DNA from 4 places in the Kitasatospora sp. NPDC087861 genome. Region 1 is predicted to be linked to each of the others. Evidence: riboswitches for the same ligand, from Rfam matches in the RefSeq annotation. Region 1 holds a riboswitch; each other region holds the start of a gene.
What was found. Region 1 has a riboswitch for thiamine pyrophosphate ahead of ACIOJE_RS22235 (cold-shock protein). Riboswitches for the same ligand answer to the same signal wherever they lie in the genome.
Positions count from the first base shown of each region.

Region 2: linked by a shared signal. The riboswitch ahead of thiC (phosphomethylpyrimidine synthase ThiC) and the one ahead of ACIOJE_RS22235 (cold-shock protein) in region 1 are both predicted to bind thiamine pyrophosphate.
Region 3: linked by a shared signal. The riboswitch ahead of ACIOJE_RS11400 (cytosine permease) and the one ahead of ACIOJE_RS22235 (cold-shock protein) in region 1 are both predicted to bind thiamine pyrophosphate.
Region 4: linked by a shared signal. The riboswitch ahead of thiO (glycine oxidase ThiO) and the one ahead of ACIOJE_RS22235 (cold-shock protein) in region 1 are both predicted to bind thiamine pyrophosphate.

Region 1 is NZ_JBIUUS010000015.1:192,634-199,722, reverse strand. Features, by position in the region: gene ACIOJE_RS22275 (LCP family protein) at 1-32, opposite strand, end outside; gene ACIOJE_RS22270 (hypothetical protein) at 252-641, shown strand; gene ACIOJE_RS22265 (hypothetical protein) at 605-1,009, opposite strand; gene ACIOJE_RS22260 (CBS domain-containing protein) at 1,297-1,716, opposite strand; gene ACIOJE_RS22255 (CBS domain-containing protein) at 1,867-2,163, opposite strand; gene ACIOJE_RS22250 (universal stress protein) at 2,205-2,699, opposite strand; gene ACIOJE_RS22245 (SPFH domain-containing protein) at 2,696-3,187, opposite strand; gene ACIOJE_RS22240 (hypothetical protein) at 3,184-3,531, opposite strand; TPP riboswitch at 3,760-3,882, shown strand; gene ACIOJE_RS22235 (cold-shock protein) at 4,088-4,291, shown strand; partial or broken gene ACIOJE_RS22230 (amino acid permease) at 4,524-4,655, shown strand; gene ACIOJE_RS22225 (nucleoside deaminase) at 4,755-5,237, opposite strand; gene ACIOJE_RS22220 (hydantoinase B/oxoprolinase family protein) at 5,336-7,089, opposite strand, start outside.
Region 2 is NZ_JBIUUS010000016.1:15,771-22,859, reverse strand. Features, by position in the region: gene ACIOJE_RS22435 (hypothetical protein) at 1-64, opposite strand, end outside; partial or broken gene ACIOJE_RS22430 (ice-binding family protein) at 762-1,430, opposite strand; gene ACIOJE_RS22425 (thiamine biosynthesis protein ThiC) at 2,380-2,532, opposite strand; gene ACIOJE_RS22420 (hypothetical protein) at 2,645-4,111, opposite strand; gene thiC (phosphomethylpyrimidine synthase ThiC) at 4,195-6,006, opposite strand; TPP riboswitch at 6,001-6,135, opposite strand; gene ACIOJE_RS22410 (DUF5326 family protein) at 6,289-6,489, opposite strand; gene tenA (thiaminase II) at 6,862-7,089, opposite strand, start outside.
Region 3 is NZ_JBIUUS010000006.1:97,993-105,081, forward strand. Features, by position in the region: gene ACIOJE_RS11395 (trypsin-like peptidase domain-containing protein) at 1-626, opposite strand, end outside; TPP riboswitch at 874-1,021, shown strand; gene ACIOJE_RS11400 (cytosine permease) at 1,014-2,444, shown strand; gene ACIOJE_RS11405 (glycerophosphodiester phosphodiesterase) at 2,606-3,430, shown strand; gene ACIOJE_RS11410 (ATP-binding protein) at 3,706-4,290, shown strand; gene ACIOJE_RS11415 (DUF5926 family protein) at 4,396-5,379, shown strand; gene ACIOJE_RS11420 (bifunctional DNA primase/polymerase) at 5,647-6,324, opposite strand; gene ACIOJE_RS11425 (PP2C family protein-serine/threonine phosphatase) at 6,941-7,089, shown strand, end outside.
Region 4 is NZ_JBIUUS010000014.1:143,318-150,406, reverse strand. Features, by position in the region: gene ACIOJE_RS21105 (thiazole synthase) at 4-801, opposite strand; gene thiS (sulfur carrier protein ThiS) at 804-1,013, opposite strand; gene thiO (glycine oxidase ThiO) at 1,010-2,185, opposite strand; TPP riboswitch at 2,189-2,301, opposite strand; gene ACIOJE_RS21090 (FAD-dependent oxidoreductase) at 2,386-3,591, shown strand; gene ACIOJE_RS21085 (Rv2175c family DNA-binding protein) at 3,683-4,048, shown strand; gene thiE (thiamine phosphate synthase) at 4,048-4,698, shown strand; gene ACIOJE_RS21075 (polyprenyl synthetase family protein) at 4,744-5,850, opposite strand; gene metF (methylenetetrahydrofolate reductase [NAD(P)H]) at 6,091-7,011, shown strand.

The sequences.
Region 1 (7,089 bases):
CCGGCTTTGGGGGAACCCCTGCGACCCGACACGTCGTCATCCTCCACAGTTGCCACGAAACCCCCGTCGGACCGGCGGGCGCGCGTGACCGGGGCCGGAGCCGATCCGGGCAGGCCCGTCGGTAAACTTCTACACCGCTGTAGAACTTCAGTGGAGCATACTAGGCGCAGATGAGAAAACCACCTGGTCAGACCAACGGATCCGGTCGGTCAGGCTCTTCTGTGCTGCTCAGAACCCGTACGAGGAGCACGATGACTCACCGGATCGCACGTTCGATAGCCGGCGCCCTGGTGGCACTGCTGGCCGCCGTCGGCCTCAGCGCCGCGGCGTCGAGCGCGACGGCGGTGGCCGCACCCCGGCCCGTCGCGGCCGCCGCCACCGGCCTGGCCACCACCGGCCTGGCCGCCACCGCCTCCGGCCCGGCCGACCTCGCGGCGGGCCCGGCCGTCTCCGCCAGCACCCGGAGCGATCAGGCCGAGCCGGCCCACCTCGCGGCCAAGGAACAGAAGAAGAAGTCGGGCTTCTTCGCCAAGCTCGGCAAGTTCCTGATCGTCGTGATCATCCTGATCATTCTGTTCTTCGTCCTGCTGATCGTCGGCATCATCTACGCCGCGAAGCGGATCTTCGGCCGCCGCAAGTAGGACGATGTGGCCCGCCCCCCGTGTCCGCCCCGGCCCGGCGTCGCAGCGGGCGCCGGGGCGGGCCACCCGGGCGCGATCGGCCCTGGGCGCGGCTCTACGGCTCCGACCCGAACGACCGCCGCTGGATCATCGACCGGGCCGAGCAGGCACGGGAGCGCCGCATGCCCCGCCACCTGCACCTTCACCGGCGCCTCCGCTACGGCGGCCTCCGCCTCGGCCCGATCCTGCTCGGCCAATCGCTGCAGGACCCGCTCGGCGATCACCAACTCCTCCCACTCCGCCTGGACCTCCTGAAGCTGCTTGCCCAACTCCCCGGCGAGCGCGTCCAGCTCGCTCCGGCGCACCGTGATCCGCTCCAGCTCCGACATCCCCACACCCTCCCCGCGACCCGGCGGCGTATCCGCACGGCGACGGATCGTCGGCGGACCCTCGCGGCAGGCGCAGCAGAATCCGAGAACCGCACCGACCGCCCAGTCAGACGATCTTCACCGTGGACACCAGCCGCCGACCAGCGTGAGCACGCTGAAACCGGCGCACACCAGGCCCGTGACCTGCAACTTCACGATGCACACCGCTCATTGAGTGGCGGCCGCACCGGCGGAAGGCGACGCAGGTTGCCCTGCGTGACTGTGCGGCGCTTGGCGATGGCCCGGGGTCAGGCTGGGGCGCAGACCGCCTCGACGAGGTCGCCGACCTCCTGCCTGGTCAGGCGCCGCGCGATGTCGGCTTCGCTGATCATGCCGACCAGCCGGTGCTCCTCGATGACCGGTAGACGCCGGATCCGATGCTGCTCCATGAGGCGCAGTACCTCGGCCTCGTCGGCATTGGCGTCGACCGTGATCGGCTTGCCCTGTGCGAGCTGGCCCGCCGTCGTGGTCCTGGGGTCCCTGCCCTCGGCGAGACACTTCACCACGATGTCGCGGTCGGTGATGATTCCGTGGAGCCGGTTGTCGGGGCCGCAGATCGGCAGGGCGCCGACGTCCAGCTCGCGCATCCGCCGTGCCGCCGCCTCCAGCGTTTCGTTCTCCTGCACGCAGGTCACTCCGGCGTGCATGATGTCCCGTGCGTTACTCATGACCCTTTCCTCCTTCGTGGCGTGGACTACGGACTCGAAAGGCGTCGGGTCGGTTCTGGCGGATCAGCACTGAATACCGCCGAATGTGCCGGTCCGCCCGGACGAGCCCGCAGTCCTCTGGACGAGCCGTCTATTCCAGCCTCCTGCCTGTCATGGAACATCCGCATCCTGAGCGGGCGCCGGCACGGCGATCTCCGCCTCGGCGCGATAGCGCTCGTGCGGGTGGAGCCGGCGGGTGACCGGGTGGCCCTCCTCCAGCAGGCCCGCTTCCTTGCGGATCAGGTCGGCCTCGGACACGATGCCGACCGGGTGGTTGCGGTCGTCGACGACTGGCCCGCCGGTGATGTCGTTGCGGTGGAAGAGTCCGGCGATCTCCTTGAACGTGGTCTCGCGGTGGGCGACGACGACCCTCTGAGTCATCACGTCCTGGACGGTCCGGTGCTGCATGGCCTGGTCTCCTCCAGACGGTCCGCAGGGTCGCGCGCCGATCACGCAGGCGCGTCCTTGGGTGCGGGTGGTACGACGACGACGGGGAGGCGGGCGTGGTGGACGACCTCGGTGCTGGTGGAGCCGAGCGCGAGGCGGCCCCAGACGCCGGCGCCGCGGGTGCCGACCACGAGCATGCTCGCGTCCTGACTCGCGTCCAGCAGGACCTGGGCGGGACGGCCGCGCTCGCATCGGACCTCGACCTCGACGAATGGCTCGCCGACCTGCTGTCGCAGTTCCTCGACGGAGTCCGTGACCTCGCGGGCGACGATGTCGTGCAGGTGCGGTGGCAGCGCGCCGCTCGTGCGGGGCCAGGTGGTCCGCTCCATGCCCGACGAACCGGCGCGGCCACCGCCGTAGACGCAGACGGCCCGCACGCCGACGCCGCGCAGCTGTGCCTCGCGCAGGGCGAAGAGCACGGCTCGGCGTGCGGGTTCCGAGCCGTCCGCGCCGACCACGATCGGCCCAGGAGAACCTTGTGCGGGACTGGTGTTCATGGGGACCTCCGCCTCGTACGGCCTGTGAGCGGGTTGCTCGGTGCGGCGGGCCCGGCGGGTACCAGGGAGGCATGGCTGCCGGTCGGCCCGCTGTTATTCAGGATCCTCCGGCCCGGTCGCCGTGGCACGCCCGTACCGCCGCGAACCCTGGGCATCAGCGGACCCGCGGTCCGCGACGGCATCGGCACCCCCGTCGTCCGAGCGCTGGCCAAGGCGAGGCGCCCGGCGCTCAGCGCCTCGCCCTCGGCGGCGATGATCTCGGCGCGCCTCTCGCGTTCGGCCTCCGCCTGCCGGGCCATCGCGCGCTGCATGCTCTGAGGTAGCTCGATGTCCTTCAGCTCGACCACCAGGACGAAGACGCCCCAGCGCTGGGTGAGGCCGTCGAGGATCTCCTTGATCCGCGAGTTGAGGGTCTCGGTGTCGGTTATCGGCGTCCCGGGAGGGCGGCCGCAGGGCCTGCCATCGTTCGGGACGAGGCGAAGGTTCACGCTCCGTGCGTGGCGGGGGGAAGTCGGGTGCGGGCGATCCTGGTGAGCTCCTCGGCGGTGACCAGGCCGACCAGCCGGCTGTCGTCCAGCACGAGGATCGGCGGCTCGGCGGTCGCGCGGTCCAGGACTTCGACGAGGTCGTCCGTGGGTGCGGTCACGGGGTGTCGGGGCGCGTGTTGCGCCTGCGCGGTGTTCAGCTGGGCGTGGTAGGTCAACAGGCCGGTGCTGACGACGGCGGCAGGGAGGCCGACGACCATGATGGCGAGCAGGATGTGGGAAAGCCACCACTGGACGCGATCGGAGGTCCGGCGTACCGGATTGCCGCAGCCTGAGTGTGTGCGCATGCTCTCCGCCTCCTCGTCGTGCTCGGGAAGTCGGCCGGGGTGCTTTCATCCTCGGTCGTGCGGAGTCGTCCTGGCGTGGTCCGATGGGCCCACACCGCCGCCGATGATGGGCCCTGATCAGGTCGGCCCTGGTGTCGGGCAGGGACGGGAGTGACGGGAGTATGGTGGGTAGTGGCCTGCAGGGCGAGCGAGGGAGTTCGACCGGATGGGCCTCGGGTGATGGGCGGAGGCTCCGCGCGAGGCTGTTTGTCGACGGTCGGGCTGAGAGGCCGGAAGGTCTGTGGGACCGGAAGGCGACCTCCAACACCTGATCCGGACAATGCCGGCGAAGGGAGCCCACCTTGCAGGTTTTTGTCCGCTGCGTGTCCTTCTCGGTTTCGCTGGCCGTGTGAATCCCTGCGGAGTAACGTTCTTATCAAGCAGTCGTGGTTCCGAAGTTCTCGCCCGCGGTGACATGCCGTGGGCGCTCTTGCTGTTCAGCGCCTCTCCGGACCAGGGCGATCACCTCCGGGCCCGCACTTGTGGGACCGATCAGTTTCCCTTGAAGGAGAAACGCATGGCTACCGGAACTGTGAAGTGGTTCAACGCCGAGAAGGGCTTCGGCTTCATCGAGCAGGATGGCGGCGGGGCCGACGTGTTCGCCCACTACTCGAACATCGACGCCCAGGGCTTCCGTGAACTCCAGGAGGGTCAGAAGGTGACCTTCGATGTCGTGCAGGGTCAGAAGGGCCCGCAGGCGGAGCACATCCGCCCCGCCTGACCTTCAGTGAACGAGCGGGCGCCCTGCACGGATCCACGTGCGGGGCGCTTTGCCGTCTGCTCCGGCACGAGAGCTGTCCGCTTCCTGGACGGTGCCCGGACATGCGAAAGACCCGCTTTCGGACCAGGAGCCGGTGCCTGAGGTGTCCTCAGGAGCACCGGGCGGTGTCGGCTCCTTCGACCGCGTAGATGGCCAGCCGCCTTGTCACGCAGTCCAGTACGCGAGCGAGTTCGTGGCCTTGATCCTCGGCGTCTCCCGGACGACGCTCGCGATGGCCCGCGACCGCCACCTGCCGCACGCGCCGGCGGCCATTCACCCCCGGTTCCAGGTGCCGCACCGGGCCGTCCTGGCGGTCGGCGCCGTCGCCTACGCGGTGCGCCGGGGCACCTTCGCATAGTCGCGATGCCCGCACCGTCTGCCCGTCCGCGCCGTGAACGCCCAGACCACAGGCCGTCGTACGGTTTCAGCCGGTGATTTCCCAGTACCCCGCGTGCACGGCGGCTGCCTCGTCGTACAGGTGCGGGCCCGACACCTCGACGGTGCCGCCGCCGGCCGCGAAGACCTGGCGGCACGGCAGGTCGAGCAGCGGCTCGTCCGGGTCCGCGCCCGCGAGGTCGTTCAGTTCGGTGGCGGCGAGGGCGTAGACGACCCGCCGGATGCCGCTCCAGTAGATCGCCCCGGCGCACATCGCGCACGGCTCGGTGCTGGTGTACAGGGTGGCTCCGGCGAGTTGGGCCGGGGCCAGGGTGCGCGAGGCCAGTCGTACCAGATTGATCTCCGCGTGGCCGGTGACGTCGTGGTCCGTCAGCACGGTGTTCTCGGCCGTGAGCAGGACGCTGCCGTCCGGGCCGGTCAGCAGCGCGCCGAAGGGGTGGTTGCCGTGCTCGCGCGCGCCGGCCGCGAGCCCGATGGCCTCGAGCAGGTGGGTGCGGATGTCATCGGCCATGACGTAACTCCTCAGGGGTGAGCCAACTGGCGAGGTTAAACGTATAACGGCGGCGAGGTGGGAAGGAACCCGCGCCCGGCCACCGGGCACTGCGGCCGTCAGCTGCCGTATCCACCCCCACCGGGCGTGCGGATCTCCAGCGCGTCGCCGGCCGTCAGGTCGGCGACGCCGCAGCCGGGCAGGACCTCGGTGCTGCCGTCGGCGTGCAGGATCCGGTTGACCCCGAGAGAACCCGGGGAGCCGCCTGCCAGCCCGTACGGGGGCACACGGCGGTGGCAGGAGAGGATACTGACCGTCATGGGCTCGCGGAAGCGCAATCGGCGCACTGCTCCGTTGCCGCCGTGCCAGCGGCCCTTTCCGCCGCTACCGGGGCGGACGGCGAACTCCTCGACGAGGACGGGCAGGCGCCACTCCAGGACTTCGGGGTCGGTGAGGCGGGAGTTGGTCATGTGGGTCTGGACGACATCGGCGCCGTGGAAGCCCGGGCCGGCGCCGGAGCCGGAGGCGATGGTCTCGTAGTACTGGTGGTGCGCGTTGCCGAAGCTGAGGTTGTTCATCGTGCCGGACCCTTCGGCCTGGACGCCGAGCGCGGCGTAGAGGGCACCCGTGATGGCCTGGGAGGTTTCGACGTTGCCGGCGGCGACGGCGGCGGGGTAGGCAGGGGCGAGCATCGAGCCGGGCGGCACGACGATCCGCAGCGGGCGCAGGCAGCCGTCGTTGAGCGGGATGTCCTCGGCGACCAAGGTGCGGAAGACGTACAGCACGGCGGCGGTGACCACGGCGGACGGTGCGTTGAGGTTGCTGTCGAGCTGGGGCGAGGTGCCGGTGAAGTCGATGGTCGCGCTGCGGGCCTGGCGGTCCACGCGCACCGAGACGGCGATCACGGCGCCGGAGTCGGTCTCGTAGCGGTAGGCGCCGTCGGTCAGGCCGTCGATGGCTCGGCGCACGGCCTGCTCGGCGTTGTCCTGGACGTGCCGCATGTAGGCCTGGACGACGTCGAGGCCGAAGTGGTCGATCATCGCGTTCACCTCCTCCACGCCCTTGCGGTTGGCGGCGATCTGAGCCCGCAGGTCGGCGAGGTTGGTGTCCGGGTCGCGGGACGGGTGGGGCGCCTCGGTGAGCAGCCGTACGGTCTCCGCCTCGCGCAGCCGCCCTTCCACCACCAGCGGCCAGGTGTCGAACAGCACGCCCTCCTCGTGGATCTCGCGGCTGGTGGCGGGCATCGAGCCCGGGGTGATGCCACCGATCTCGGCATGGTGGCCCCGGGAGGCGACGTAGAACAGCGGCTCGCGGCCGGACGGGTCGAAGACCGGGGTCACCACGGTGATGTCGGGCAGATGGGTGCCGCCGTGGTACGGATCGTTGACGGCGTAGGTGTCGCCGGGGCGCAGCCGCGGGCCCCGACGACGGATCACCTCCTTGACGGTGGTGCCCATCGAACCGAGGTGGACCGGGATGTGCGGGGCGTTGGCGACCAGGTTGCCGTCCGGGTCGAAGAGGGCGCAGGAGAAGTCCAGCCGCTCCTTGATGTTGACCGACTGGGCGGTGGACTCCAGTCGGGCGCCCATCTGTTGGGCGATGGCCATGAAGAGGTTGTTGAAGACCTCCAGCAGGACGGGGTCGGCGGCGGTCGGCAGGGTCTCCTCGGTGTGGCCCCCGACCAGCTCGACCAGCAGGTGCCCGGCCGGCGCCACGGTCGCCCGCCAGCCGTCGTCCACCACGGTAGTGGCGTTGACCTCGGCGATCACGGCCGGGCCGGTCACGACGGACTCCGGCCGCATCGACTCGCGCTCCAACAGCGGGACGCGGCGCCACCTCCCGCCGGCGTAGAGGCGGACGGCGACGGGCTTGG
Region 2 (7,089 bases), on a different contig from region 1:
GGAGGGCCAGCAGGGCCGGCGGGCCCGGCAGGCCCGGGCGAACCGTTTGCACCGGGCGAGCCATTGGCACCGGGCGAACCGTTTGCACCGGGCGAACCGTTTGCACCGGGCGAGCCATTGGCGCCGGGCGAACCGTTTGCACCGGGCGAACCGTTTGCACCGGGCGAACCGTTGGCACCGGGCGAACCGTTGGCACCGGGCAAGCCGTTTGCCCCGGGCGAACCGTTGGCACCGGGCGAACCGTTGGCACCGGGCAAGCCGTTTGCCCCGGGCGAACCGTTTGCCCCGGGCGAACCGTTGGCACCGGGCAAGCCATTGGCGCCAGGAGCACCCGGTGCGCCGTTCGGGCCGGGAACACCCGGAGCGCCCGGCGAACCGTTAGGACCAGGCGCACCATTAGAACCGGGGGCACCCGGGGCGCCGTTCGGACCGGGGGCACCCGGAGCGCCCGGCAAACCGTTAGCACCAGGCGCACCATTAGGACCAGGAGCACCGGGGACGCCAGGAGCACCCGGAGCGCCGTTCGGACCGGGAGCACCCGGAGCACCCGGAGCACCGTTAGGACCAGGTGCGCCGTTGGGACCGGGGGCACCCGGAGCGCCCGGAGCACCGTTAGGACCAGGCGCACCATTAGGACCAGGTGCACCAGGAGGGCCGGCAGGCCCACTCGGTCCAGGCGGGCCGACGGTGCAGGCCGCCCGCGTGATGGTGTTGTCGTCGAGCGTGACGGCGCCGTTGCGCGCCAGGGCGCGACCTTCGATCACCGAGGCGTGGTTCACACTGATGGACGTGAGGGCCAGGATGTTGCCCTTGAAGAAGGAGTTGACGTCGATGGTGGCGGAGCTACCCACCTGCCAGAACACATTGCAGGGCTGTGCTCCGTTGACCAGGCTGACGACGCTCGACGGAGCCGTGATCAAGGTGGAGCCGATCTGGAAGATGAAGACGGCGTTCGGGTCGCCCATGGCGTCGAGCGTGACGGTCCCGGTGAGGTTCAGCGACGAGCTCGCCTTGTAGACGCCGGGCGTCAGCGTCAGTCCGCCGATGTCGCCGGGAGAGGTCAGGATGGCCGTGGGGGCCCGACCGGCGGCGTCGTTGTAGGCGATGACCAGGTCGGACTGGGCCTGCCCAGCCTGCGCGTCGTTGACGTGCTGGACCCCGTTCACGGCTCCGGGCGGAAAGCCCGTGACGCTGGTGCCCGGGAAGAGCCCCAGGTCGCCGTTGATGGTGCTGGAGCCGGTGTTGGTGACGGTTGAGCCCGCCAGGACCGCATAGCTGGTGTCGGTCCCCAGCCCCACTGGTGCCGCTGCGGCATGCGCGGGACTCGTGACCAGACCGGCCGACGCAAGCAACGTCAATCCGGACAGCAGGACGGACGCCCCCGCGAGTCGAGAGCGTTTACGCCCTCGTCCTGGTGGGGCGGACAACATGGCATCGACTGCCATAGGACAAAGACCTTTCTTGTCGCCACTGAACTCCGTCACCCGAAGAGGGGATTCAGAGCACCGCTGGTGAGTTCCCGGTCCGGCAACACGCCCTCGCACTCGCGCCGGAGGGGCCACGAAAAGCGACTGCCAGCCAGGCGAAGTGATGGAGAGTCACCGACTTGCTACACCGTGCTACGACAACATAAAAAGAAGAGCCTGGTAAAGATGCAACGGAGTGACGCACCAGCGCCGATCGCGGAATTTCCCCCGCTCCAGCATGTCGTTCGCCTGCATGCCGAATGCCGGGTTCCCTCCGCGTCCGCCGTCCGCCGCCGGCTGCCCAGGCCGTCACCGGCGCCACAGCAGTAACGTTTTTCCTCTTGGCCACGTCCCGGCGGCGCTGCGCCGGACACCCCTTCCGGGATCCCAGCCCATCGCCCTCGGCACCTGCCGCCAGTCGGCGAGCGGGAGGTGGACCCGACCTCCTGGGCCTTGAACTCCTCGGACATGGCCCGCATGCCGGCCACGGCCTCGGCATCGAACTCGGTGGCCACCACGGTGGAGCCGTCGCCGCGCTCGTCGCGGATCTTCTGACTGATCTTCATCAAGCGGCATCGGCTGATCCGCTGCCTGCCTGATCTATTGAGAGAGCCCGCACATGGCGGCACGCGAAGAGTTGATCAAGACACTCCGGGGGACTCCGGCCGAAAGCTGTCCGATCCACGGCGTGATGACCGACAACGACGACCGGCTCTACCGGCGCCCTGATCAAGGGACTCGTCGGTGTGGCGATGTCCCGGCACACGTCCTCATCCCGCTCGAAGACCGGAAGATCAGTGGCCGGTCGGTGAACGGCCCCAGCACCCCATGGCCGGGCACCTGAGCTGACAACGTACGGGCGGCCGTTCCAGGGCATCAATCCCCGGAACGGCCGCCCGTACGGTTTGCGGTGTCAGTCGGCGAGCGGGAGGTACACCCGGTTGCCGTGCTCCGCGAACTCCTCTGACTTGGCCTGCATGCCGGCCACGGCCTCCGCGTCGTACCCAGTGTCCACGGCGGTGGAGCCGTCGCCGTGCTCGTCGCGGATCTTCTGACTGATCTTCATCGACGACCACTTCAGTCCGGAACCAGCACATCGCGTCTGAATGCGCCGACGTGATGCCTTCTGGGCGGCATCGGGGCGCGACTCGGGGACGGCTCGGCGTGCCGTGGCAGGGTCAGCGCCGCGGGTAGACGAGGACGGGGCCGATGCCGGTGTCGGTGCCGAAGACCGCGGCGTCCGCACCGATCAGGTCCGGGACGAGTGTCCCGGCCGGGAGCGCGGATGCCTGGCCGGTGGCCAGGACGACCGAGGTCGGTGTATCGCTCAGGCCGCCGGTGTTCTGGTCGGGTGTGTTGGCGTTGCCGTACGCCGTTCCGTCCTTGTCCACCGCGGTCAGTTGAACGGGGTTGCGGGCGCCGGTCGCCTCGAAGCAGTAGCCCTTCTTCGCCTGCAGGTCGAAGACCGCGAAGCCGGCGATCAGGTAGCGGCCGTCGGACGACAGTCGGGGCGTGGCCTTCTTCCCCGTGCACTCGACCGTGGCGAGCACTTGGCCGGTCCCGCCGTCGTGCACGGCCCAGACGGACCTGTCGTTGTCGTGCCCGGTGGGCGGCCACGCGGCCACGACATGGCCATCGGGTGATCCGTAGGCCGTCACTGTGCTGGAGCCCACGATGGCGCTCGCCCCTGCGGGTACCACGTCGCCGCTGAACCAGCCGCCGAGCGCCCAGAAGGCGCCCCGGCCCTGAACCAGCGGGCCGGCCGGGGTCAGCGCTGTGACGCCCGTACTGGTGTTGCAGGAGCCGAAGTCCAGCTCGCAGGGCTTGGGGGCGTTCAGGGCGGCGTTGTTCCGGTCGTACGTGGTGACCTGGCCCGAGAGCACGTCCACCACGGCCGTGGACCGGCCCAGTTGCACCGCGGTGAGGCCGCCGTCGCGCTGAACGCCGTAACCGGTGGCCTGGTCCGGGACCGTGGTCTCCTTGACCGGCGCCGCCTCACCGCTGGACGCCGTGTCGTACGCGGCAAGCCGGGTGACGCCGCTCGCCCGGTTCACGCCGTCCCCGCCTTCGCTACCCGTGACCGCGAGGACCGCGTATTCCTTACCGGCCTTGTGTGTGACGAACACCATGGCGTCGGCGTCCAGGCTGTCGCGCGTGGGATTCGCGACCGGCTTGCTCCGCCAGCGGATCGCGCCGGTCTTCGCGTCGTAGGCGAGGACGCTCACGGTCTTCTCGTCCTCGGAGATCGAACGGAACAGGATCAGTCCCGCGTCGGATGCGACAGCCGGACCACGCAGGTTCCCGTCCTTGCCCGCCTCGACCTCCCATCCCCTTGTACTGTCGAACGCCGCCGGAATCGGTTTGGCCGGCGCGGCAGACCGGGACGGCACGGCAGACTGGGACGGCACGGCAGCCGAGGTCTGCGTCCGGGACTCCTTGGGATCACCTGGACCCGACGAACCTCCACACGCGGTGAGTGAGAGTGCCGCGAGCGTCACGAACGCTCCCGCCTTCGCCACTGACCTGACCATGCGATTCCCCCAAAACCAGCTCTGCGCAGCCACTATGACGGTACGACAGGTTTCCCATTTCCAGCACGGAGAACCGTCCCACCATGGCAGCACCCGGCCGCCCGCCTCGTCCACGGGATTTCGGGTGCCCGGAGGCAGCCCCGGAGACAGCAGAGCGCCGCCCCGAGGTGATCGGGGCGGCGCTCAGCTGTCCTGGGTCAGTCGGCCATCGGCAGGTAGACCTTGTTCCCCTGGGCCTTGAACTCCTCGGACATGGCCTTCATGCCCTCGACGGCCGCCTCGTCGTACTCCGGCGAGGCCTGACCCTGGCCGAATTGCTCGTTGATGCTTTTGCTGATCTTCATCGAGCAGAACTTCGGGCCGCACATGGAGCAGAAGTGGGCCGTCTTGGCGGGTTCGGCGGGGAGGGTCTCGTCGTGGAAGGCGCGGGCGGTCTCCGGGTCGAGGGCCAGGTTGAACTGGTCCTCCCAGCGGAACTCGAAGCGGGCGTCGGACAGGGCGTCGTCCCAGGCCTGGGCGCCGGGGTGGCCCTTGGCGAGGTCGGCGGCGTGGGCGGCAATCTTGTAGGTGATCACGCCGGTCTTGACGTCGTCGCGGTTGGGCAGGCCCAGGTGCTCCTTGGGCGTGACGTAGCAGAGCATCGCGGTGCCCCACCAGGCGATCATGGCGGCGCCGATGCCCGAGGTGATGTGGTCGTAGCCGGGGGCGACGTCGGTGGTGAGCGGGCCGAGGGTGTAGAACGGCGCCTCGTCGCAGATCTCCTTCTGGAGATCCATGTTCTCCTTGATCTTGTTCATCGGGACGTGGCCCGGGCCCTCGATCATCACCTGGACGTCGCGCTCGCGGGCGATCCGGCCGAGCTCGCCGAGGGTCTGCAGTTCGGCGAACTGCGCCTCGTCGTTGGCGTCCGCGATGGAGCCCGGACGCAGGCCGTCGCCGAGCGAGAAGGTGACGTCGTAGCTCGCGAGGATGTCGCAGAGCTCCTCGAAGTTCGTGTAGAGGAAGTTCTCCTGGTGGTGCGCCAGGCACCAGGCGGCCATGATCGAGCCGCCGCGCGAGACGATGCCGGTCTTGCGGCGGGCGGTCAGCGGGACGTACCGCAGCAGGACGCCGGCGTGGACGGTCATGTAGTCGACGCCCTGCTCGCACTGCTCGACGATGGTGTCCCGGTACACCTCCCAGCTCAGCTCCTCGGCCTTGCCGTCGACCTTCTCCAGGGCCTGGTAGAGCGGCACGGTGCCGATCGGCACGGGGGAGTTGCGCAGGATCCACTCGCGGGTGGTGTGGATGTTGCGGCCGGTGGAGAGGTCCATGACGGTGTCGGCGCCCCAGCGGGTGGCCCAGGTCATCTTCTCCACCTCCTCCTCGATCGAGGAGGTGACGGCGGAGTTGCCGATGTTGGCGTTGATCTTCACCAGGAAGTTGGTGCCGATGACGGCCGGCTCCACCTCGGGGTGGTTCACGTTGACCGGGATGACGGCCCGCCCGCGGGCCACCTCGGCCCGCACGTACTCGGGGGCGAGGCCCTCCCGCAGCGCCACGAACTCCATCTCGGGGGTGACCACGCCCCGCCTGGCGTAGGCGAGTTGGGTGACGGCGACACCACCGCGGCCGCGCAGCGGACGGCGCGGGCGGCCGGGGAACACCGCGTCCAGGTTGCGCAGGTTTCCGCCGCGCGGCGAGGTGTGCTTGATCCCGTCGTCCTCGGGGCGCGCCTCGCGGCCGTCGTACTCCTCGACGTCGCCGCGCTGGCGGATCCAGGCGTCGCGCAGGGCGGGCAGGCCGCGCCGCACGTCGGGCGCGTAGGCCTGGTCGGTGTACGGGCCGGAGGTGTCGTACAGCGGGACGGTCCGGCCGTTGGTGAGCTGCACCTCGCGGTACGGGACCCGCAGGTCGGGCCGGGACCCCTCGCGGTAGGCCTTGCGCCAGGCCGGGGTCGGGTAGCCGGTGCCCGCGCTGGTGACGGCGCTGTTCCGGGCAGACTGCGGCTGTGCTTCGAACGCGGTCATCTGACCTCTACTCCCTACGCCGGCATTACCCGGTCAGGTTCCTGCGGTCGACGCAGCCGTCGGTCCGTCCGTCGACGTCCCGGTCAGCGCCCTCTCAGCCCGGTGCTCCGAGCTCCCGCGTCCACAGGCGGTGTTGCCTGCACACGACGCCCAACACGGTAGCGAGCCGATCGCCGCAGGTCCAGAGGGGGTCCACGGAGGGGATCCGGCAGCCGGTGGCAGCACGCCGAAACGCCCGAGGCCCGGCACCCCGTCGCGGGGTGCCGGGCCTCGGGCGTTCCCTCAGCCCTTGGCGGCCTTCTTCACCAGGACCACCACGGCGGCCGCGATACCGACGACCACCAGCACCTTGATCACTATGCTCAGCAGCGCGCCGACGACGCCGAAGACGAATCCCACGATGTTCCAGAGCAGCACCAGGACCAGCACCGGGATGACGATGTTGCGCACCCAGGCGGGCAGCGACTTCCAGAGCTCAGCCATGTCTGTTCCTTCTCTCCCCGTGGGGTCGGCTGCCGTCCGGTGCCGCATCCCGCTTGCTTCGGTACTTCGATCGTACGGTGGCGCCAGTGCCGTAACGAGGCCCGACGGCCCGGAGAGAACCCCTAGATCACCCCGACCCGGGCCCCGGGGAAAGACCCCGCCCGGACCTCCGGGAAGGCCCCCGGGAAATCCCCGGAGCGACCTGCGACCCGGGCCGGCCCCACGCGTCCACGAGATACCGGACTCTCCGGAACTACCCCTGCACCACGGCTACTTGGGGGATCCAGGCACGCACAACCGCTCCGCCACCACCACCGTCACCGACCCTGACCGCCCTTGCCCCTGCCCCGGGCCCACCCGGCCATGAGCTGGTCAGACCGGCCAGCGCTCCCCGCGCCAGGCCGCGTCCCAGAACATCCACTCGTAGCGCGAGGTGGTCGTGAAGTGCTCGACGACCCGGCGCCGCTCGGCCGGGGAGATCTCCTCGCCGAGCCGGTCGGTGAGTGCCAGCACCCGGCGGACGACGGACTGGAAGGCCTCGTCGCCGTAGGTGGCGATCCACTTGGCGTACAGCGGGTCGGGGGAGCCCTGGGCGAGCAG
Region 3 (7,089 bases), on a different contig from region 1:
GCGGCGGGGGTGCCGTACGGGTCGTGCGGTGCGGGCTCGGCCGGGGCGCCGTACGGGTCCTGCGCGCCGGCGGCGGGGACGCCGTGGGCCGGGGTGGCGTACGGGTTGGCGACCGGCGGCAGGGCCGGGCTCTCGGCGGCGGGCGCGGCGGGCGCCACGGGCGCGGCCGGCGGGGCGGGCGGCAGGGCTGGCGGCGGCGCGTCGATGTAGCCGGTGGCGGGGTCGACGGGGACGGCGGGTGCCTCGGCGGGGGTGGCCTGCGGGACCGCCTCCGGCGCGGGGACCTTGCCGAAGGCCACGGTGGGCCGGTGCCCGCCCTGGGCCGGAACAGCCTCAGCCGGTACGCCCTCAGCCGGTACGTCGCCGGCCGGCGCCGCCTCGGGCTCGGGGACCCGGCTGAACGCCATGGTCGGCTGGTGCCCGCCGTCCGCCGACGCCGCCTCGGCCTCGGCCGGGGCGGGCGCCTGCGACGGGGCCGCTCCCGGCTCGGGAACCCTGCCGAAGGCCATCGTCGGCTGGTGCCCGCCCGAGGCGGAGCCGTCGGAAGCGGGAACAGCCGCCGCCTGGCCGCCCGAGGGCTGCTCCCCCTGCGGCCCGGTGGGCCCAACCTCGCGCTCGGTGCTCACGGACGACCTCCATAGCTGACAGAACCAAGGACCATAGTTTTTCGCACTGTCGATTCGATTGCCGTAAGGACCCCTCTGAAGAACTCATAAGAATCCTTAGCCGGCACCGACAGTCAACGCCGACGACCAGCGCCGACGGCCGACACCGACGGCCGGAGACTCCCCCACCTCCGTCGGACGTCCCGCGATGCGGACCGCACACCCCGTGGCCTTGGCGTTCAACCCCGTGCCGGTTAGCCTGGCGCTCTAACTGACACGCGGGAGCTTGGACCTTCCAGGCTGAGAGTGCGCTGGTCGACCGTACGCCACGGGATCGTGGGCGGACCGTCGAGGGGGCGCAGACCGCCGGAACCTGTCCGGGTAATGCCGGCGTAGGGAGTATCGGCCATGCCGCCTGCTTCGCCATCCTCTTCTTCGGACGCGTCCGCGTCCAAGGGTTTCCCCGATCCGTCCACGGGCGCCCCCGCCGGAGCGGCGACCGCCGTCCTGGACCGCCCGGAGCGTACCGAGGCACCGCTCGTGCTGGACACCGAGCCGCCGCGCACGCTGCGCTTCCGGGACCACTTCGCGCTCTGGATGAACCTGGGCGTCAGCCTGATCGGCTTCTCCACCGCCGCCACCGTGCTCGGCGCCAAGGGCAGCGAGCTGTCGCTGGCCGCCGCGGTGACCGCGATCGTGGCCGGCACCGTGGTCGGCACCGCGATGCTCGGCGTGGCCGCGCTGATCGGGGCCCGCACCGGCGCGCCCGCGATGGCGAACCTGCGCGGGCTGTTCGGCACCCGGCTGTCGTACGTCCCGACGGTGCTGAACATCGTCCAGTGCGTCGGCTGGGGCGTGTTCGAGCTGCTGACGATCGCGGCGGGCGCGCAGACCGTCGCCCACACGGACGGCTACCGCTGGCTGTTCGTGGTCCTGGCGGGCGCGCTGACCACCGCACTGACCATCTGGCCGCTGGGCTCGATCGCGGTGCTGCGCCGCTTCGTGGCCGGTGCCGTCGCCGTCGCGATGGTGTACTTCACCGTCCAGCTGGGCCGCCAGGGGGTGCCCGACCCGGGCGCCGGCAACTGGCACGGCTTCCTGGGCGCCACCGACGCGATGATCGCGGTGTCGATCTCCTTCGTCCCGCTCGCCGCCGACTACACCCGGCACTCGCGCACCCCGCGCTCGGCGTTCTGGGGCAGCTTCTCCGGCTACACGATCGCCCAGGTCTGGTGCTACGTGCTCGGCCTGATGGCCCTGCTGCAGTCCGACGGCGACCCGAACCGGATCTTCGACTCCTTCCTCGGCGTCTGGGCCGGCTGGCTGTTCCTGCTGGTGCTGGTGCTGCGCGAGACCGACCAGTCCTTCGCCAACGTGTACTCGACGGCGATGTCGGTGCAGAACCTGCTGCCGAAGGTGGACCGCCGGGTGCTGACCGGCGGGATCGGGCTGCTGATCACCGTGCTGGCGCTGCAGATCGACAAGTTCACCGACACCTACACCAACTTCCTCGGCCTGATCGGCTCGGTCTTCGTGCCGCTGCTGGCGGTGCTGGCGGTGGACTACTTCTTCGGCGCCGGCCGGCACGGCTGGAACCTCTCCGCCGACGCGCCGTCGCGCCCGCTGATGGTGCTGCCGTGGGTGCTGGGCTTCGCGGTCTACCAGTTCATCGCGCCGACCCCGGTGGCCGGCTGGTGGACGGACTTCTGGACCTCCGTCCAGCACGCCCTGCACTTCACCCCGCAGGAGTGGACGTCCGCCTCGCTGTTCGCCTTCCTGGTGCCGGCCCTGGCCACCTGGGCGCTCACCGCGCTGGCCCGCCGGACGGCGCGGAGCTGAGCGAGCGGCACCGCGGACGGAACCGCGCGAGCGACACCGCGCGGACGGAACCGCGCGGACGGAACCGAGCACACGGAACCGGGCGAGCGACACCGAAGACGGCCCCGCAGGTTGGGGCCGTCTTCGCCTCCGCGTCACTTCGGCCGCCTATCGTGAGCCCTGTGACCAGCCCAGACCCGTCCTCGGCGGCGGCGCGCACCGCGCCGGCCGTCCAGGTGATCGCCCACCGCGGTTCCTCGCACGCCCTGCCCGAACACACCCTGGCGGCGTACCGACGCGCGCTCGACGAGGGCGCGGACGCGGTCGAGTGCGACGTCCGGCTGACCCTCGACGGCGAACTGGTCTGCGTACACGACCGCCGGATCGGCCGGGTCTCCAACGGGCAGGGCACCGTCTCGGCGATGACGCTCGCCGAGCTGGAGGCGTACGACTTCGGCGCCTGGAAGACCGGTCGCCCCAGCACCGACCCCGAACTGCGCGGCGTGCTGCGGTTGGAGCGGCTGCTGGAGCTGGTGGTGGACTGCGGCCGCCCGGTGGACCTGGCGATCGAGACCAAGCACCCGGTGCGCTACCGCGGCCGGGTGGAGGCCGAACTGCTGCGGACGCTCGAACAGTTCAAGATCGGCGCGACCCGGGAGGCCGAGCGCCCCGCGGCCCGGATCATGAGCTTCTCCTCGGTGGCGCTGGACCGGGTGGCCGCCGGGGCGCCGGACTACCGGCGGGTGTTCCTGTTCGAACGGACCCTGCCGCTGCTCGGCCGGCTGCGCCCGGGCTCCCCGCTGCCGGGCGGGGCGCGGATCGCCGGTCCGGGCATCGAGCTGGTGCGGGCCCGCCCACAGCTGGTGGCGCGACTGCGCGAGCTGGGGCACGAGGTGCACGTGTGGACCGTGGACGAGCCGGCCGACGTGGAGCTCTGCCTGGAGCTCGGGGTGTCCGCGATCATCACCAACCGGCCCGCCGAGGTGCTGGCGCAGCTCGGGCGGTGATCCGCCGCCGGCTTGGGCGGTGATCCGCCGCCGGACCGGCAATGTCACCCGCAAAGCCCGGGACGCCATCCACTCCTTCTGGTCGGCAGTCAAACCTTCCGGGCACGTTATTGCCGGAATGCATGCGTCGGCGCGACGGAGGGTGAGCGGGGAATGACCTGAGGCCACCCTCGGTCGCCTCGCTTGAAATGTCCTCGCGGGATCGTCCGGTGGTCGTTTCCGACGCATTACCAAGGGGCATCCATCCCTCGGCATACGCTGAAGGAGGTCCGGGGGTGGCGTTGATGGTGGCGCGTGAAGTGCCGACTTCATCGACCATGGCAGTGCCGCACGGCCCAGCGAGTGTCGGGGTCGCACGGCGCCGACTGCGTCGAGATCTTGGCGACCGGGAGATACCCGAACCGGTCATTGATGATGCCGTATTGATCCTTTCCGAACTGTTGAGCAACGCCTGTCGGTACGCCCGTCCGCTCGGCCCGCTGCGGGCCCTGGGCCGCAGCGCCCGGGCCGAGGTGGTGGACCAGCTGCTGGTCGGCGTCCCCACCGGGACGCACCCCGCGCCGGGCGGCCGGGAGCGCGACGAACCCGGCGGCGGAACGGACGACGGCGTACTGGTCCGCTGGCAGATGCACGCCGACGGCGTGCTCACCCTGGAGGTCACCGACGGCGGCGCGACCACCCGGCCGCTGCCCGCCAGCCCCTCGCTGACCTCGCGCGGCGGCCGCGGCCTGAGCATCGTCGACCAGTTGGCCAGTGACTGGGGCGTGCGCGACGCGCCCGGCGAGGTGACGGTCTGGGCGGCGCTGCCCGCCCACGCCCGGCACGCCCGGCGCACCGGTGGTGACGCCCGCAGCGCCTGAACCGACGCGCGCCCCGCCCGGCCGCCCAGCGCGTGCCCGCGCGCAGGGGGGAACGTCAGTAGGCTGCCCGGAGCAAAGGACCACCGTTCCCGGGAGAGCCGCACCATGGGCAAGAAGGCCGCCAAGAAGGCGCCGCAGCGTCAGTCCACCACCGCCGTCACGGGTGAGATCCCCGTGGTCGGGGCCCGCGAGAACTGCCCCTGCGGCTCGGGCCGCCGGTACAAGGCCTGCCACGGCCGGGAGGCCTCGCACGCGGTGCAGGAGCTGGTGCACCGCCCGTTCGAGGGCCTGTCGGGCGAGGCCGACTGGGTGGCGCTGCGCGAGCTGGTGCCCGCCGCCACGGTGCCGCTGACGCTTGCCGCCGGGGTGGCCGAGGGCGCCAACGGCGAGGTTCCGTCGGTGACCCTGGCCACCGTGCTGCCGCTGGCCTGGCCGGCCCTGCGCCGCCAGGACGGCTCGATCCTGCTCGGCCTGCAGACCCAGTCCGCCTCCGGCGACCTCAGCCGCGACCTCGCGGACGCCCTGGAGCTGGCGCTGGCCACCGAGCCGGGCACCCCGGTGCCGTCCCGCCGGACCGAGGCGGGCGGACGCCGGCTGCAGGACCTGCTGGACGTCACCGCCGAGTTCACGCCCGCCGTGCACGCCGGCTTCGAGTTCTGGCTGGAGGACGCCGAGACCGCCACCGGCGAGGTCGCCGCCTCCCTGGAGCGCGCCAACGCCTCGGCCATCCCGACCGAGAAGCTGGACAGCGTCGACGCCGCCTACTGGTGCGGCACCCCCGACAAGAACCACCTGCGCTGGGTGATGACCGTGCCCGAGGAGCGGCTGCTGGACGCGCTGGCCCGGCTGACCGCCGCCGACCGGTCCTCGCTCGGCCCGGACACCCGCCTGGTCGGCTCGTTCCGCGCGCACGGCCTGACCGTCCCGGTCTGGGACCTCCCGCTCGCCATGACCGCCACCGACTGCGAGAAGCCGGCCGCCGAGTTCGCCGAGCGGCTGACCGCCGTGCTCGCCGACGAGACCCCGCTGACCGCCGAGGAGCGGCGCGCCCGCGCGAACCTGGTGAACCGTCAGGTCACCTTGAACTAAAGCGCACGGGATCCGGGTGATACGCGTCACATTGTCGCCGTGAAGCCGCAATTTCCGGGCGTGCAGGGGGTCTTGGAAATTGGCGCGGGCGCGGATCCTTGTTACTGTCTAAAGAGTCCGGCCGCTGGTGCATCCCCCGTCGCCAGCGGCCGGATCTTTTGTTTTTCCGCCCGGCCCGGGAGCGTCACCAGGGGTGACCCCGAAGCGGACTCCGGCGGATCCCGGCGGATCAGTGCGCCGGACCGGTACGCCGAGCCGTACGCCGCGTCAGTACGCCGAGCGACCGCTGTCCAGTCGGACCGTCGCCTCCACCAACTCGCCCAGCAGTGGCCCGACCTGCGGCAGCCACACCCCGCCGTCGGCGGCCGGGCGCGGGGGCAGCACCCAGCGCACCCGCCCGGCCGCGCCCCCGGGCGGCAGCGGCAGGAAGCCGCCCGGCCCGTGGTAGCGCAACGAGCCCGGTACCCAAGGGAGTTGGGAGAGCATCTCGCCGAGCGCGTCCAGCGAGTACGGGGCCACCAGCAGCGCGTACCGGCCCGGCATCGCCGCCACCGGCCCGAGCGGCAGGCGCAGTGCGCCCAGGTGGACCAGCGCGCGGGCGCCGGCCGCCGCGGGCAGGCTGACCGCCGAGAGCACGGAACCGGTGGCGGCCAGCACCGGCGCGTCCGGGCTCTGCCGCTCCCACCACCAGCGCACCATCCGGGCGTCCGTGGTGGCGGCCAGCAGCGACGGGTCGTGCGGGTGCCCGCCCGGCACCGCGCAGTCCTGGTCCCCGCAGGAGCAGTGGCCACCACGCAGCACGGTCCCCGGCACCACGGGCCAGCGGTGCTCGACGGCGGCCGTCAGCGCCGCGGCGAGGCGGTCCGGGCGGTGCCGGGCGGCGTCCTCCTGGGCGGGGCCGTGGTGGGTGACGGGCGGACACGGATCTTTCGGGTTCTCACGCATGGCGCTCGTTCCTTTCCCTGACCGCTCGGTTCGCTCCGCCCCGCCGGCACCGTCGGTTCCCGCCACGCGGACCCGCGGCGGCACGGCCCCGGCGGCGCGAAGGAGGGCGGGCGGCATGGCGGGCGGCGCGGCGACGGCGTGGATCACGGTGTGGAGCACGACATGAGAAGGGCCGCGCACTGGAACAGCCCCTGGAACGAGAATCCCGTATGCGACCGGATGGACGCCGCCCGGGCGCGCTTGGTTCCACCGTACGAGTGAGAGACTTCCGGCCGACCCGGGCCCCGGGCGGCGCGGGCATACGATCCGGACGGCCGCCGGGTCCGTCCCCTCCGTTCTGCCCGCTCCCGGTCCGCTCCATGCCTCCCGGCCGGACCGGCGCGCGCACGAACCGTACGCGCCCCCCGACCGGGTCGTGGAGATGTGGAACCGGCCACCGCATCGTCCTGGATCTGGACATGCCCCAAATGGCCTGTGTAGAAGTGGTGGCATTGCTGTCGATCAATGACGAGTAGTAGCGAATCGAGGCGAAACGCGCCCTTTGGCCGTACTCGCTCCACCTCGGCCGTACCTGGGGGTTCCGCATGGCACGAAGCACCGCGTCAGGAGTGGCGGCATGACCGAGTCCCACCCGTCGTCGACACCCTCCGAGCCGGGCGAGCCCGGCAGCGCCGGCGGGCTCACCGTCCTCGACCCGCCGGGCTTCCCCGGCCCCACCGACGCGCAGGACGGCGCGGCGGACCTCCGCACGGCACCGTCCGCCGG
Region 4 (7,089 bases), on a different contig from region 1:
GCGTCAGAACGCCGGGTGCTCGCGGGTGTCCAGGCTCGCCCGGCCGGCCATCGCCGAGGAGGCCTCGGCGTGGAAACGGCGCGGGATGCGGCCGGCCCGGTGCGCGAGCCGGCCCGCCTCGGCGGCGTGCCGCATCGCCTCGGCCATCAGCACCGGGTCCTGGGCCCGGGTCACCGCGGAGGCGAGCATCACCGCCGCGCAGCCCAGTTCCATCGCCAGGGCGACGTCCGAGGCGGTGCCGGCGCCCGCGTCCAGGATCACCGGGACGCCCGCGCCCTCCACGATCAGCTGGAAGTTGTGCGGGTTGCGGATGCCCAGGCCGGAGCCGATCGGCGAGCCCAGCGGCATGATCGCCGCGCAGCCGACGTCCTCCAGCTTGCGGGCCAGCACCGGGTCGTCGTTGGTGTACGGCAGCACCGTGAAGCCGTCGTCGACCAGGGTCTCGGCGGCGTCCAGCAGCTCGATCGGGTCCGGCAGGAGGGTCCGCTCGTCGGCGATCACCTCCAGCTTCACCCAGTCGGTGCCGAGCGCCTCGCGGGCCAGCCGGGCGGTCAGCACGGCCTCGCCGGCGGTGAAGCAGCCGGCCGTGTTGGGCAGGACCCGGATGCCGTTGCGGGTCAGCACGTCCAGGACGGAGCCCTGGGTGCCGGTGTCGACCCGGCGCATCGCCACGGTGGTCAGCTCGGTGCCGGAGGCCAGCAGCGCCCGTTCCAGGATCTCCAGGCTGGGCGCGCCGCCGGTGCCCATGATCAGTCGGGAGCCGAACGGCGTTCCGGCGATGGTGAGTTGGTCGTCGGCCATGGTCAGCCTCCCTGGACGGCGGTGAGGATCTCGATCCGGTCGCCCGCCGAGAGTTCCGTGTCGGGCCACGAACTGCGGGGCACCACGGTCTCGTTGAGTGCGGCGGCGACACCGCTGTGGGCGGCGCTGAGGCCGGCCACCACCTCCGCGAGGGTGGTCGTGGCGGACACCCGGCGGGGCTCGCCGTTGACGGTCAGTGCGATCTCGGTCATGCGGAGGCCTTCGTGGTGGAGCGGTCGGGGGAGAACCTGGTGGGCGTGAACGGCTTTGCCAGGTCGGGCAGTTCGCCGGTCGCCAGGTACTCGGCGAGCAGGTCGGCGGTCACCGGGGTGAGCAGCACGCCGTTGCGGTAGTGGCCGGTGGCGGCGACCAGTCCGGGCAGCGCGGTCGGGCCCAGCAGTGGGGCGTTGTCCGGCGAGCCGGGCCGCAGCCCCGCCGAGGTCTCCACGAGCGGGAGTTCGGTGATGCCCGGGACCAACTCGTGGGCGTCGCGCAGCAGTTCGTACACCCCGCCGGCGGTGACCGTGGTGTCGTAGCCCTGTTCCTCGGTGGTCGCGCCGATCACCAGCTCGCCGTTCTCCCGGGGCACCAGGTACAGGTGTCGGCCGCGCACCACCGCGCGGACGTTGCGGGACAGGAACGGCCGGTACGCCTCGGGGATCCGCAGCCGCAGGATCTGTCCCTTCACCGGGCGGATCGCCGGCAGCACGCCCTCGGGCAGCCCGGGCAACCGGTGGCTGTGCGGGCCGGCCGCGAGCACCACCTGCTCGGCGGTCAGGGTCTCCTGCGGGCCGAGGCGGGCGCCGACCGCGCGGCCGTTCTCGACCAGCAGCCCGACGGCCTCGGCGCGGTGGATCACGACCCCGGCGCGTTCGCAGGCGGCCAGCAGGGCGGTCAGCAGGCGGCGGGGATCCACCTGGTGGTCGTCCGCGGCGTGCAGGCCGCCACGCACGCCGGGGGCGAGCATCGGCTCCAGCTTGCGGGCCTCCCGGCCGGTCAGCCAGGCCGAGTCCAGGCCGAGCCGCTGGTGGAAGGCGTGCAGTTCGCGCAGTTCCTCGCGGTCGTCGGAGTCCAGCGCGACCGCGATCGTGCCGCACCGGCGGTACCCGGTGTCCAGGCCGCCGCTCGCCTCGGTGAGCTCGGCGGCGAAGTCCCCGTACCGCCGGTTGGAGGCCATCCCGAGGCGCAGCAGCGGCTCCTCGCCGTACTGCAGCTCGGTGACCGGGGCGAGCATCCCGGCCGCGACCCCGGCCGCCCCGCCGCCGGGGGAGGGGTCGACCACCAGGATCCTCTTCAGTCCGAGCTGCGCGGCGCGCCAGGCGACGGCGAGGCCGATGATGCCCCCGCCGATCACCAGCACGTCGGCACGGGTGCTTTCGGGCAAGCGTGACAAAGCTGCTCTTCTCCCTTCGCCGGTATGACCCGGATCAGGTTCGGACGGTCGCGGGCCGTGCCAGCCCGCCTCTCAGCCCGGTACGCCGGGCTCCCGTGATGGTGTCCCCACCATAACGCCGGGGTCGGCCCGGCCGAAGGCCCGTACGAAGGGTGGACGGGCCGGTGGGGCGCCCGGGGCCGCTGAGTACAGTGACGGGCGTGGCAGAGCTGAGCGGAACGGATCGGGTGGTCGTCGTCGGGGCCGGGCTGGCCGGGGCGCAGTGCGCCCTGAAGCTGCGGCAGGGTGGCTGGCCGGGGCGGATCACGCTGGTCGGCGAGGAGCCGCACGCGCCGTACGACCGGCCGCCGCTGTCCAAGGACGTGCTGCTCGGCAAGGCCGACGCCACCACCCTGGACATCGACTACCCGCACCTCGGCATCGAGGTGCTCACCGGCCGCCGCGCCACCGGCCTCACCCCCGGCGTGCTGCACACCGACGACGGCGACCTCCCGTACGGCGCGCTGGTGATCGCCACCGGCGCCACCCCGCGCGCCCTGCCCGGCGCCGAGCGCGCGCACCTGCTGCACACCCTGGACGACGCGCTGGCGCTGCGCGCCCTGCTGCGGCCCGGTCGGCGGCTGGTACTGGTCGGCGCGGGCTGGATCGGCGCCGAGGTGTCCACCGCGGCGCGCGCCGCGGGCTGCGAGGTGACCGTGGTCGAGGCGGGCCCCGCGCCCGTCCCCGGCGCGCTGCCGACCGAGGTCGGCTCGGCGATGGCCGCCTGGTACGCCGAGGCCGGCGTCGACCTGCGCTGCGGGGTCGGCGTGGCCGCCGTCGAGCCCGGCGCGGTGCTGCTGGCGGACGGCTCGCACCTGCCCGCCGACGAGGTGGTGGTCGGCGTCGGCGCCCGGCCCGCGACGGGCTGGCTGGCCGGCTCCGGCGTCGAACTGGACGAGACCGGCGCGGTCCTGGTGGACGAGCGGCTGCGGACGGGCCTGCCCGGCGTCTTCGCGGCCGGCGACTGCGTCAGCTACCCGTCCGCCCGCGCCGGGGCCCGGCTGGCCGTCCAGCACTGGGACCACGCGCTGCAGTCCGGCGAGGCCGCGGCCGCCGCCGTGCTCGGCGCGGACGCGCCGCCGTACGACCCGGTGCCGTACTTCTGGTCGGAGCAGTTCGGGCGGATGGTCCAGTACGCCGGGCGGCACGCCGAGGGCGACGAACTGCTGTGGCGCGGCGGCCCGCAGGACGCCTCCTGGACGGTGCTCTGGCTGCGCGACGGGGTGCCGAGCGCGCTGCTGGCCGTCGACCGGCCGCGCGACCTCACCCAGGGCCGCCGGCTGATCGAGCGCGGCACCGCGCTGGACCCGGCCCGGGCGGCCGATCCGGCGGTGCCGCTGAAGTCGGCCACTGCTTGACGGGGCCCTGACGGGGCCCTGACGGGGCCCTGACGGCGCCCTGGCGGGGCCTCTGGTGCGCGGCGGGCCCCCGAGGTGGCAGTCTGGTGGCGTGAGTGAGATCGAAAGCAAGATTGAAGCCCTGGTCCCCGAGTGGATGTACCTGCCCGACATCTCGGAGCAGTGGGGCGTCCGCGTCACCGAGGTCCGCGACCTGGTGCGCAGCGGCGGCCTGATCGCCGTCCGGCGGGGCCCGAACAAGTCGCTGCAGGTGCCCGCGGCGTTCATCGACGGTCCCGGGCTGGTCAAGCACCTGTCCGGCACCCTGACCGTCCTGCGTGACTGCGGGTACAGCGACGTCGAGATCCTGGAGTGGCTGTTCACCGAGGACCCGTCGCTGCCCGGCAGCCCGATCCAGGCGCTGCGCGAGAACCGCGGCACCGAGGTCAAGCGCCGCGCCCAGGCGATGCTGATCTGATGGCGGCGGACTCTCCGCGCGCCCGGCTGGCCGACGCCCGGCTGTACCTGTGCACCGACGCCCGCCGCGAGCAGGGCGACCTCGCCGAGTTCCTGGACGCGGCGCTGGCCGGCGGGGTGGACATCGTCCAGCTCCGCGACAAGGGGCTGGAGGCCAAGCAGGAGCTGGCGGCCCTGGAGGTCTTCGCAGACGCCTGCCGCCGCCACGGCAGGCTGCTGGCCGTCAACGACCGCGCCGACGTCGCGCACGCGGCCCGGCCGGACGTGCTGCACCTCGGGCAGGACGACCTGCCGGTGCCGGCCGCCCGGGCGATCCTGGGCGACGAGGTGCTGATCGGGCGGTCCTGCCACGCCGAGTCCGAGGTGGACGCGGCGGTCGCCGAGCCCGGCGTGGACTACTTCTGCACCGGCCCGGTCTGGCCGACCCCGACCAAGCCGGGCCGCCCGGCGCCGGGCCTCGGCCTGGTCTCGTACGCGGCGAAGCAGAGAACCGACCGGCCGTGGTTCGCCATCGGCGGCATCGACCTCGGCAACCTCGACGAGGTGCTGGCCGCAGGAGCCCGCCGGATCGTCGTGGTCCGCGCCATCACCGCCGCCGACGACCCGCGGGCCGCCGCCGCCGAACTGTCCCGGCGGGTGCGTTCGGCCTGACCCCCGGCGCGCGGGCCGCCGCCGTCCCCGGTACTGGCGGACTTCTCAGTACTTGCGGACGGTGGCGGCCTCGGCCAGCGCCAGCAGCACCGCGCGGGCGCGCCCGTCGACGAGCGGCGCCGCCTCCAGTGCGGCCAGCGACTGCCGCAGCAGCTCGTCGATCCGGCGCTCCACCCGCTCGGGCGCCCCGCTGCGGGCCACCAGGGCGCGCAGCCCGGCGACCTCCTCGGACGCCAGGTCCGGGGCGCCGAGCCGCTCGTCCAGGTACCGGGCGTCGGCGGCCGACAGACCCCGCATCGCGTGCGCCACCAGCAGGGTGCGCTTGCCCTCGCGCAGGTCGTCCCCGGCCGGCTTGCCGGTGACCGCCGGATCCCCGAAGACGCCGAGCAGGTCGTCCCGCAGCTGGAAGGCCTCGCCCAGCGGCAGCCCGAACGCCCCGAACGCCGCCACCAGCTCCGGGCCGGCCCCGGCCAGCAGCGCGCCGACCTGCAGTGGGCGCTCGATCGTGTACTTCGCCGACTTGTAGTGCAGCACCGTCTGCGCCCGCTCCAGCGCGCCCTCGTCCGCCGAGTCGCCGGCCACCGGCTCCAGCACGTCCAGGTACTGGCCGACCATGACCTCGGTGCGCATCAGGTCGAACACCGGCTTGGCGGCCAGCACCGCGGCCGGCTCCAGGCCCGAGCGCAGGAACAGCTCGTCGCACCAGATCAGCAGCAGGTCGCCGAGCAGCACCGCCGCCGAGGCGCCGTACTGCTCGCGGTCGCCGCGCCAGCCGCTGTCCCGGTGCAGCGCCTCGAAGCGGCGGTGGATCGAGGGCAGGCCGCGGCGGGTGTCGCTGCGGTCCATCAGGTCGTCGTGCACCAGGGCGCTCGCCTGGAGCAGCTCCAGCGCGGCCGCCGCGTTCGCGATCCCCTCGCCGTCGGCCGGGCCGCCGGCGCCGCGCCAGCCCCAGTAGCAGAAGGCCGGGCGCAGCCGCTTGCCGCCGTCCAGCAGGAAGTCGCGCAGGGCGTCGGCGGCGGGGGCGAGCTGCGGGGAGATCGTGCCCAGCAGGGCGGACTGGTCGTCCATGAACGCGGCGAGGGCGGCGTTGACGCGCGCGCGGACGTCCTCCACGTCAATGGGGTTGGCCGGCCGGTTGCTGGACGAGGTCACGATGAGGCTCCGCTGGTTCGCTGGGGTGCAGCAAGCGTAGCGGGGCAGCCGGGAACGGATGTGCGAGTTGGAGTGCGGGCCAGGGCGGGCGCCGGCCCTCGTCGGCCCGGGCGCCGGTCGGAAGCGGCCCCGGGTGGTCGAAACCTCGGGTGGAATGTCGAGTGGAATGGCGTCCGCCACTTGTCTCAATCCGTGGTACCGAGTTGTCCGGCTCCTTCGAACGCCCGATAACCTGCCAGCATGGCACTCGGCATCGCTTCCACCAGACCGGATCGCGCACTGACGGTCCGCGAGCTCCTGGCGGCCGGAAAGCGGTCCTTCTCCTTCGAGTTCATGCCCCCGCGCACCGAGGTCGGCGAGCAGAAGCTCTGGGACGCCATCCGCCGGCTCGAACCGCTCGACCCCAACTTCGTCTGCATGACGTACGGCGCCGGCGGCTCCTCGCGCGAGCGCACCGTCAACATGGTCGGCCGGATCGCCACCGAGACCACGCTGACCCCGGTCGCCCACCTGACCGCCGTCGATCACTCGGTCGCCGAGCTGCGCAACATCATCGGCCAGTACGCCGACCAGGGCGTCCGCAACGTCCTCGCGGTCCGGGGCGACCCGCCCGGCGACCCCCTGGGCGAGTGGGTCCGGCACCCGGACGGCGTCACCTACGCGTACGAGCTGGTGGAGCTGATCAAGGGCATCGGTGACTTCTGCGTCGGCGTCGCCGCCTCGCCGAACATGCACCCGCGCTCGACCGACTGGGACGACGACATCCGGCACTTCGTCGGGAAGATCCGGGCGGGCGCCGACTACGCGATCACCCAGATGTTCTTCGAGGTCGACGACTACCTGCGGCTGCGCGACCGGGTCACCGCCGCCGGCTGCGAGACGCCGATCATCCCGGAGATCATGCCGGTCACCAACGCCAAGCAGCTGGAGCGCTTCCCCCAGCTGAGCGGCTCCGCCTTCCCCGCCGACCTGGAGGCCCGCCTGCGGGCCGCCATCGACGACCCGGCGGCGCTGCGCGCCATCGGCATGGAGCACGCCACCGCGATGGCCGAACGCCTGCTCGCCGAAGGCGCGCCGGGCCTGCACTTCATCACGCTCAACCACTCCACGGCGACGCTGGAGATCTACCAGAACCTCGGCCTGCACCAGCGCCACGCCTGACCGGACCCCGCGAGACCGGACGTTCACCGGCCCGTCACCGCCCCGACGGTGACGGGCTCGGTCGTGTGCGCCGGGTCC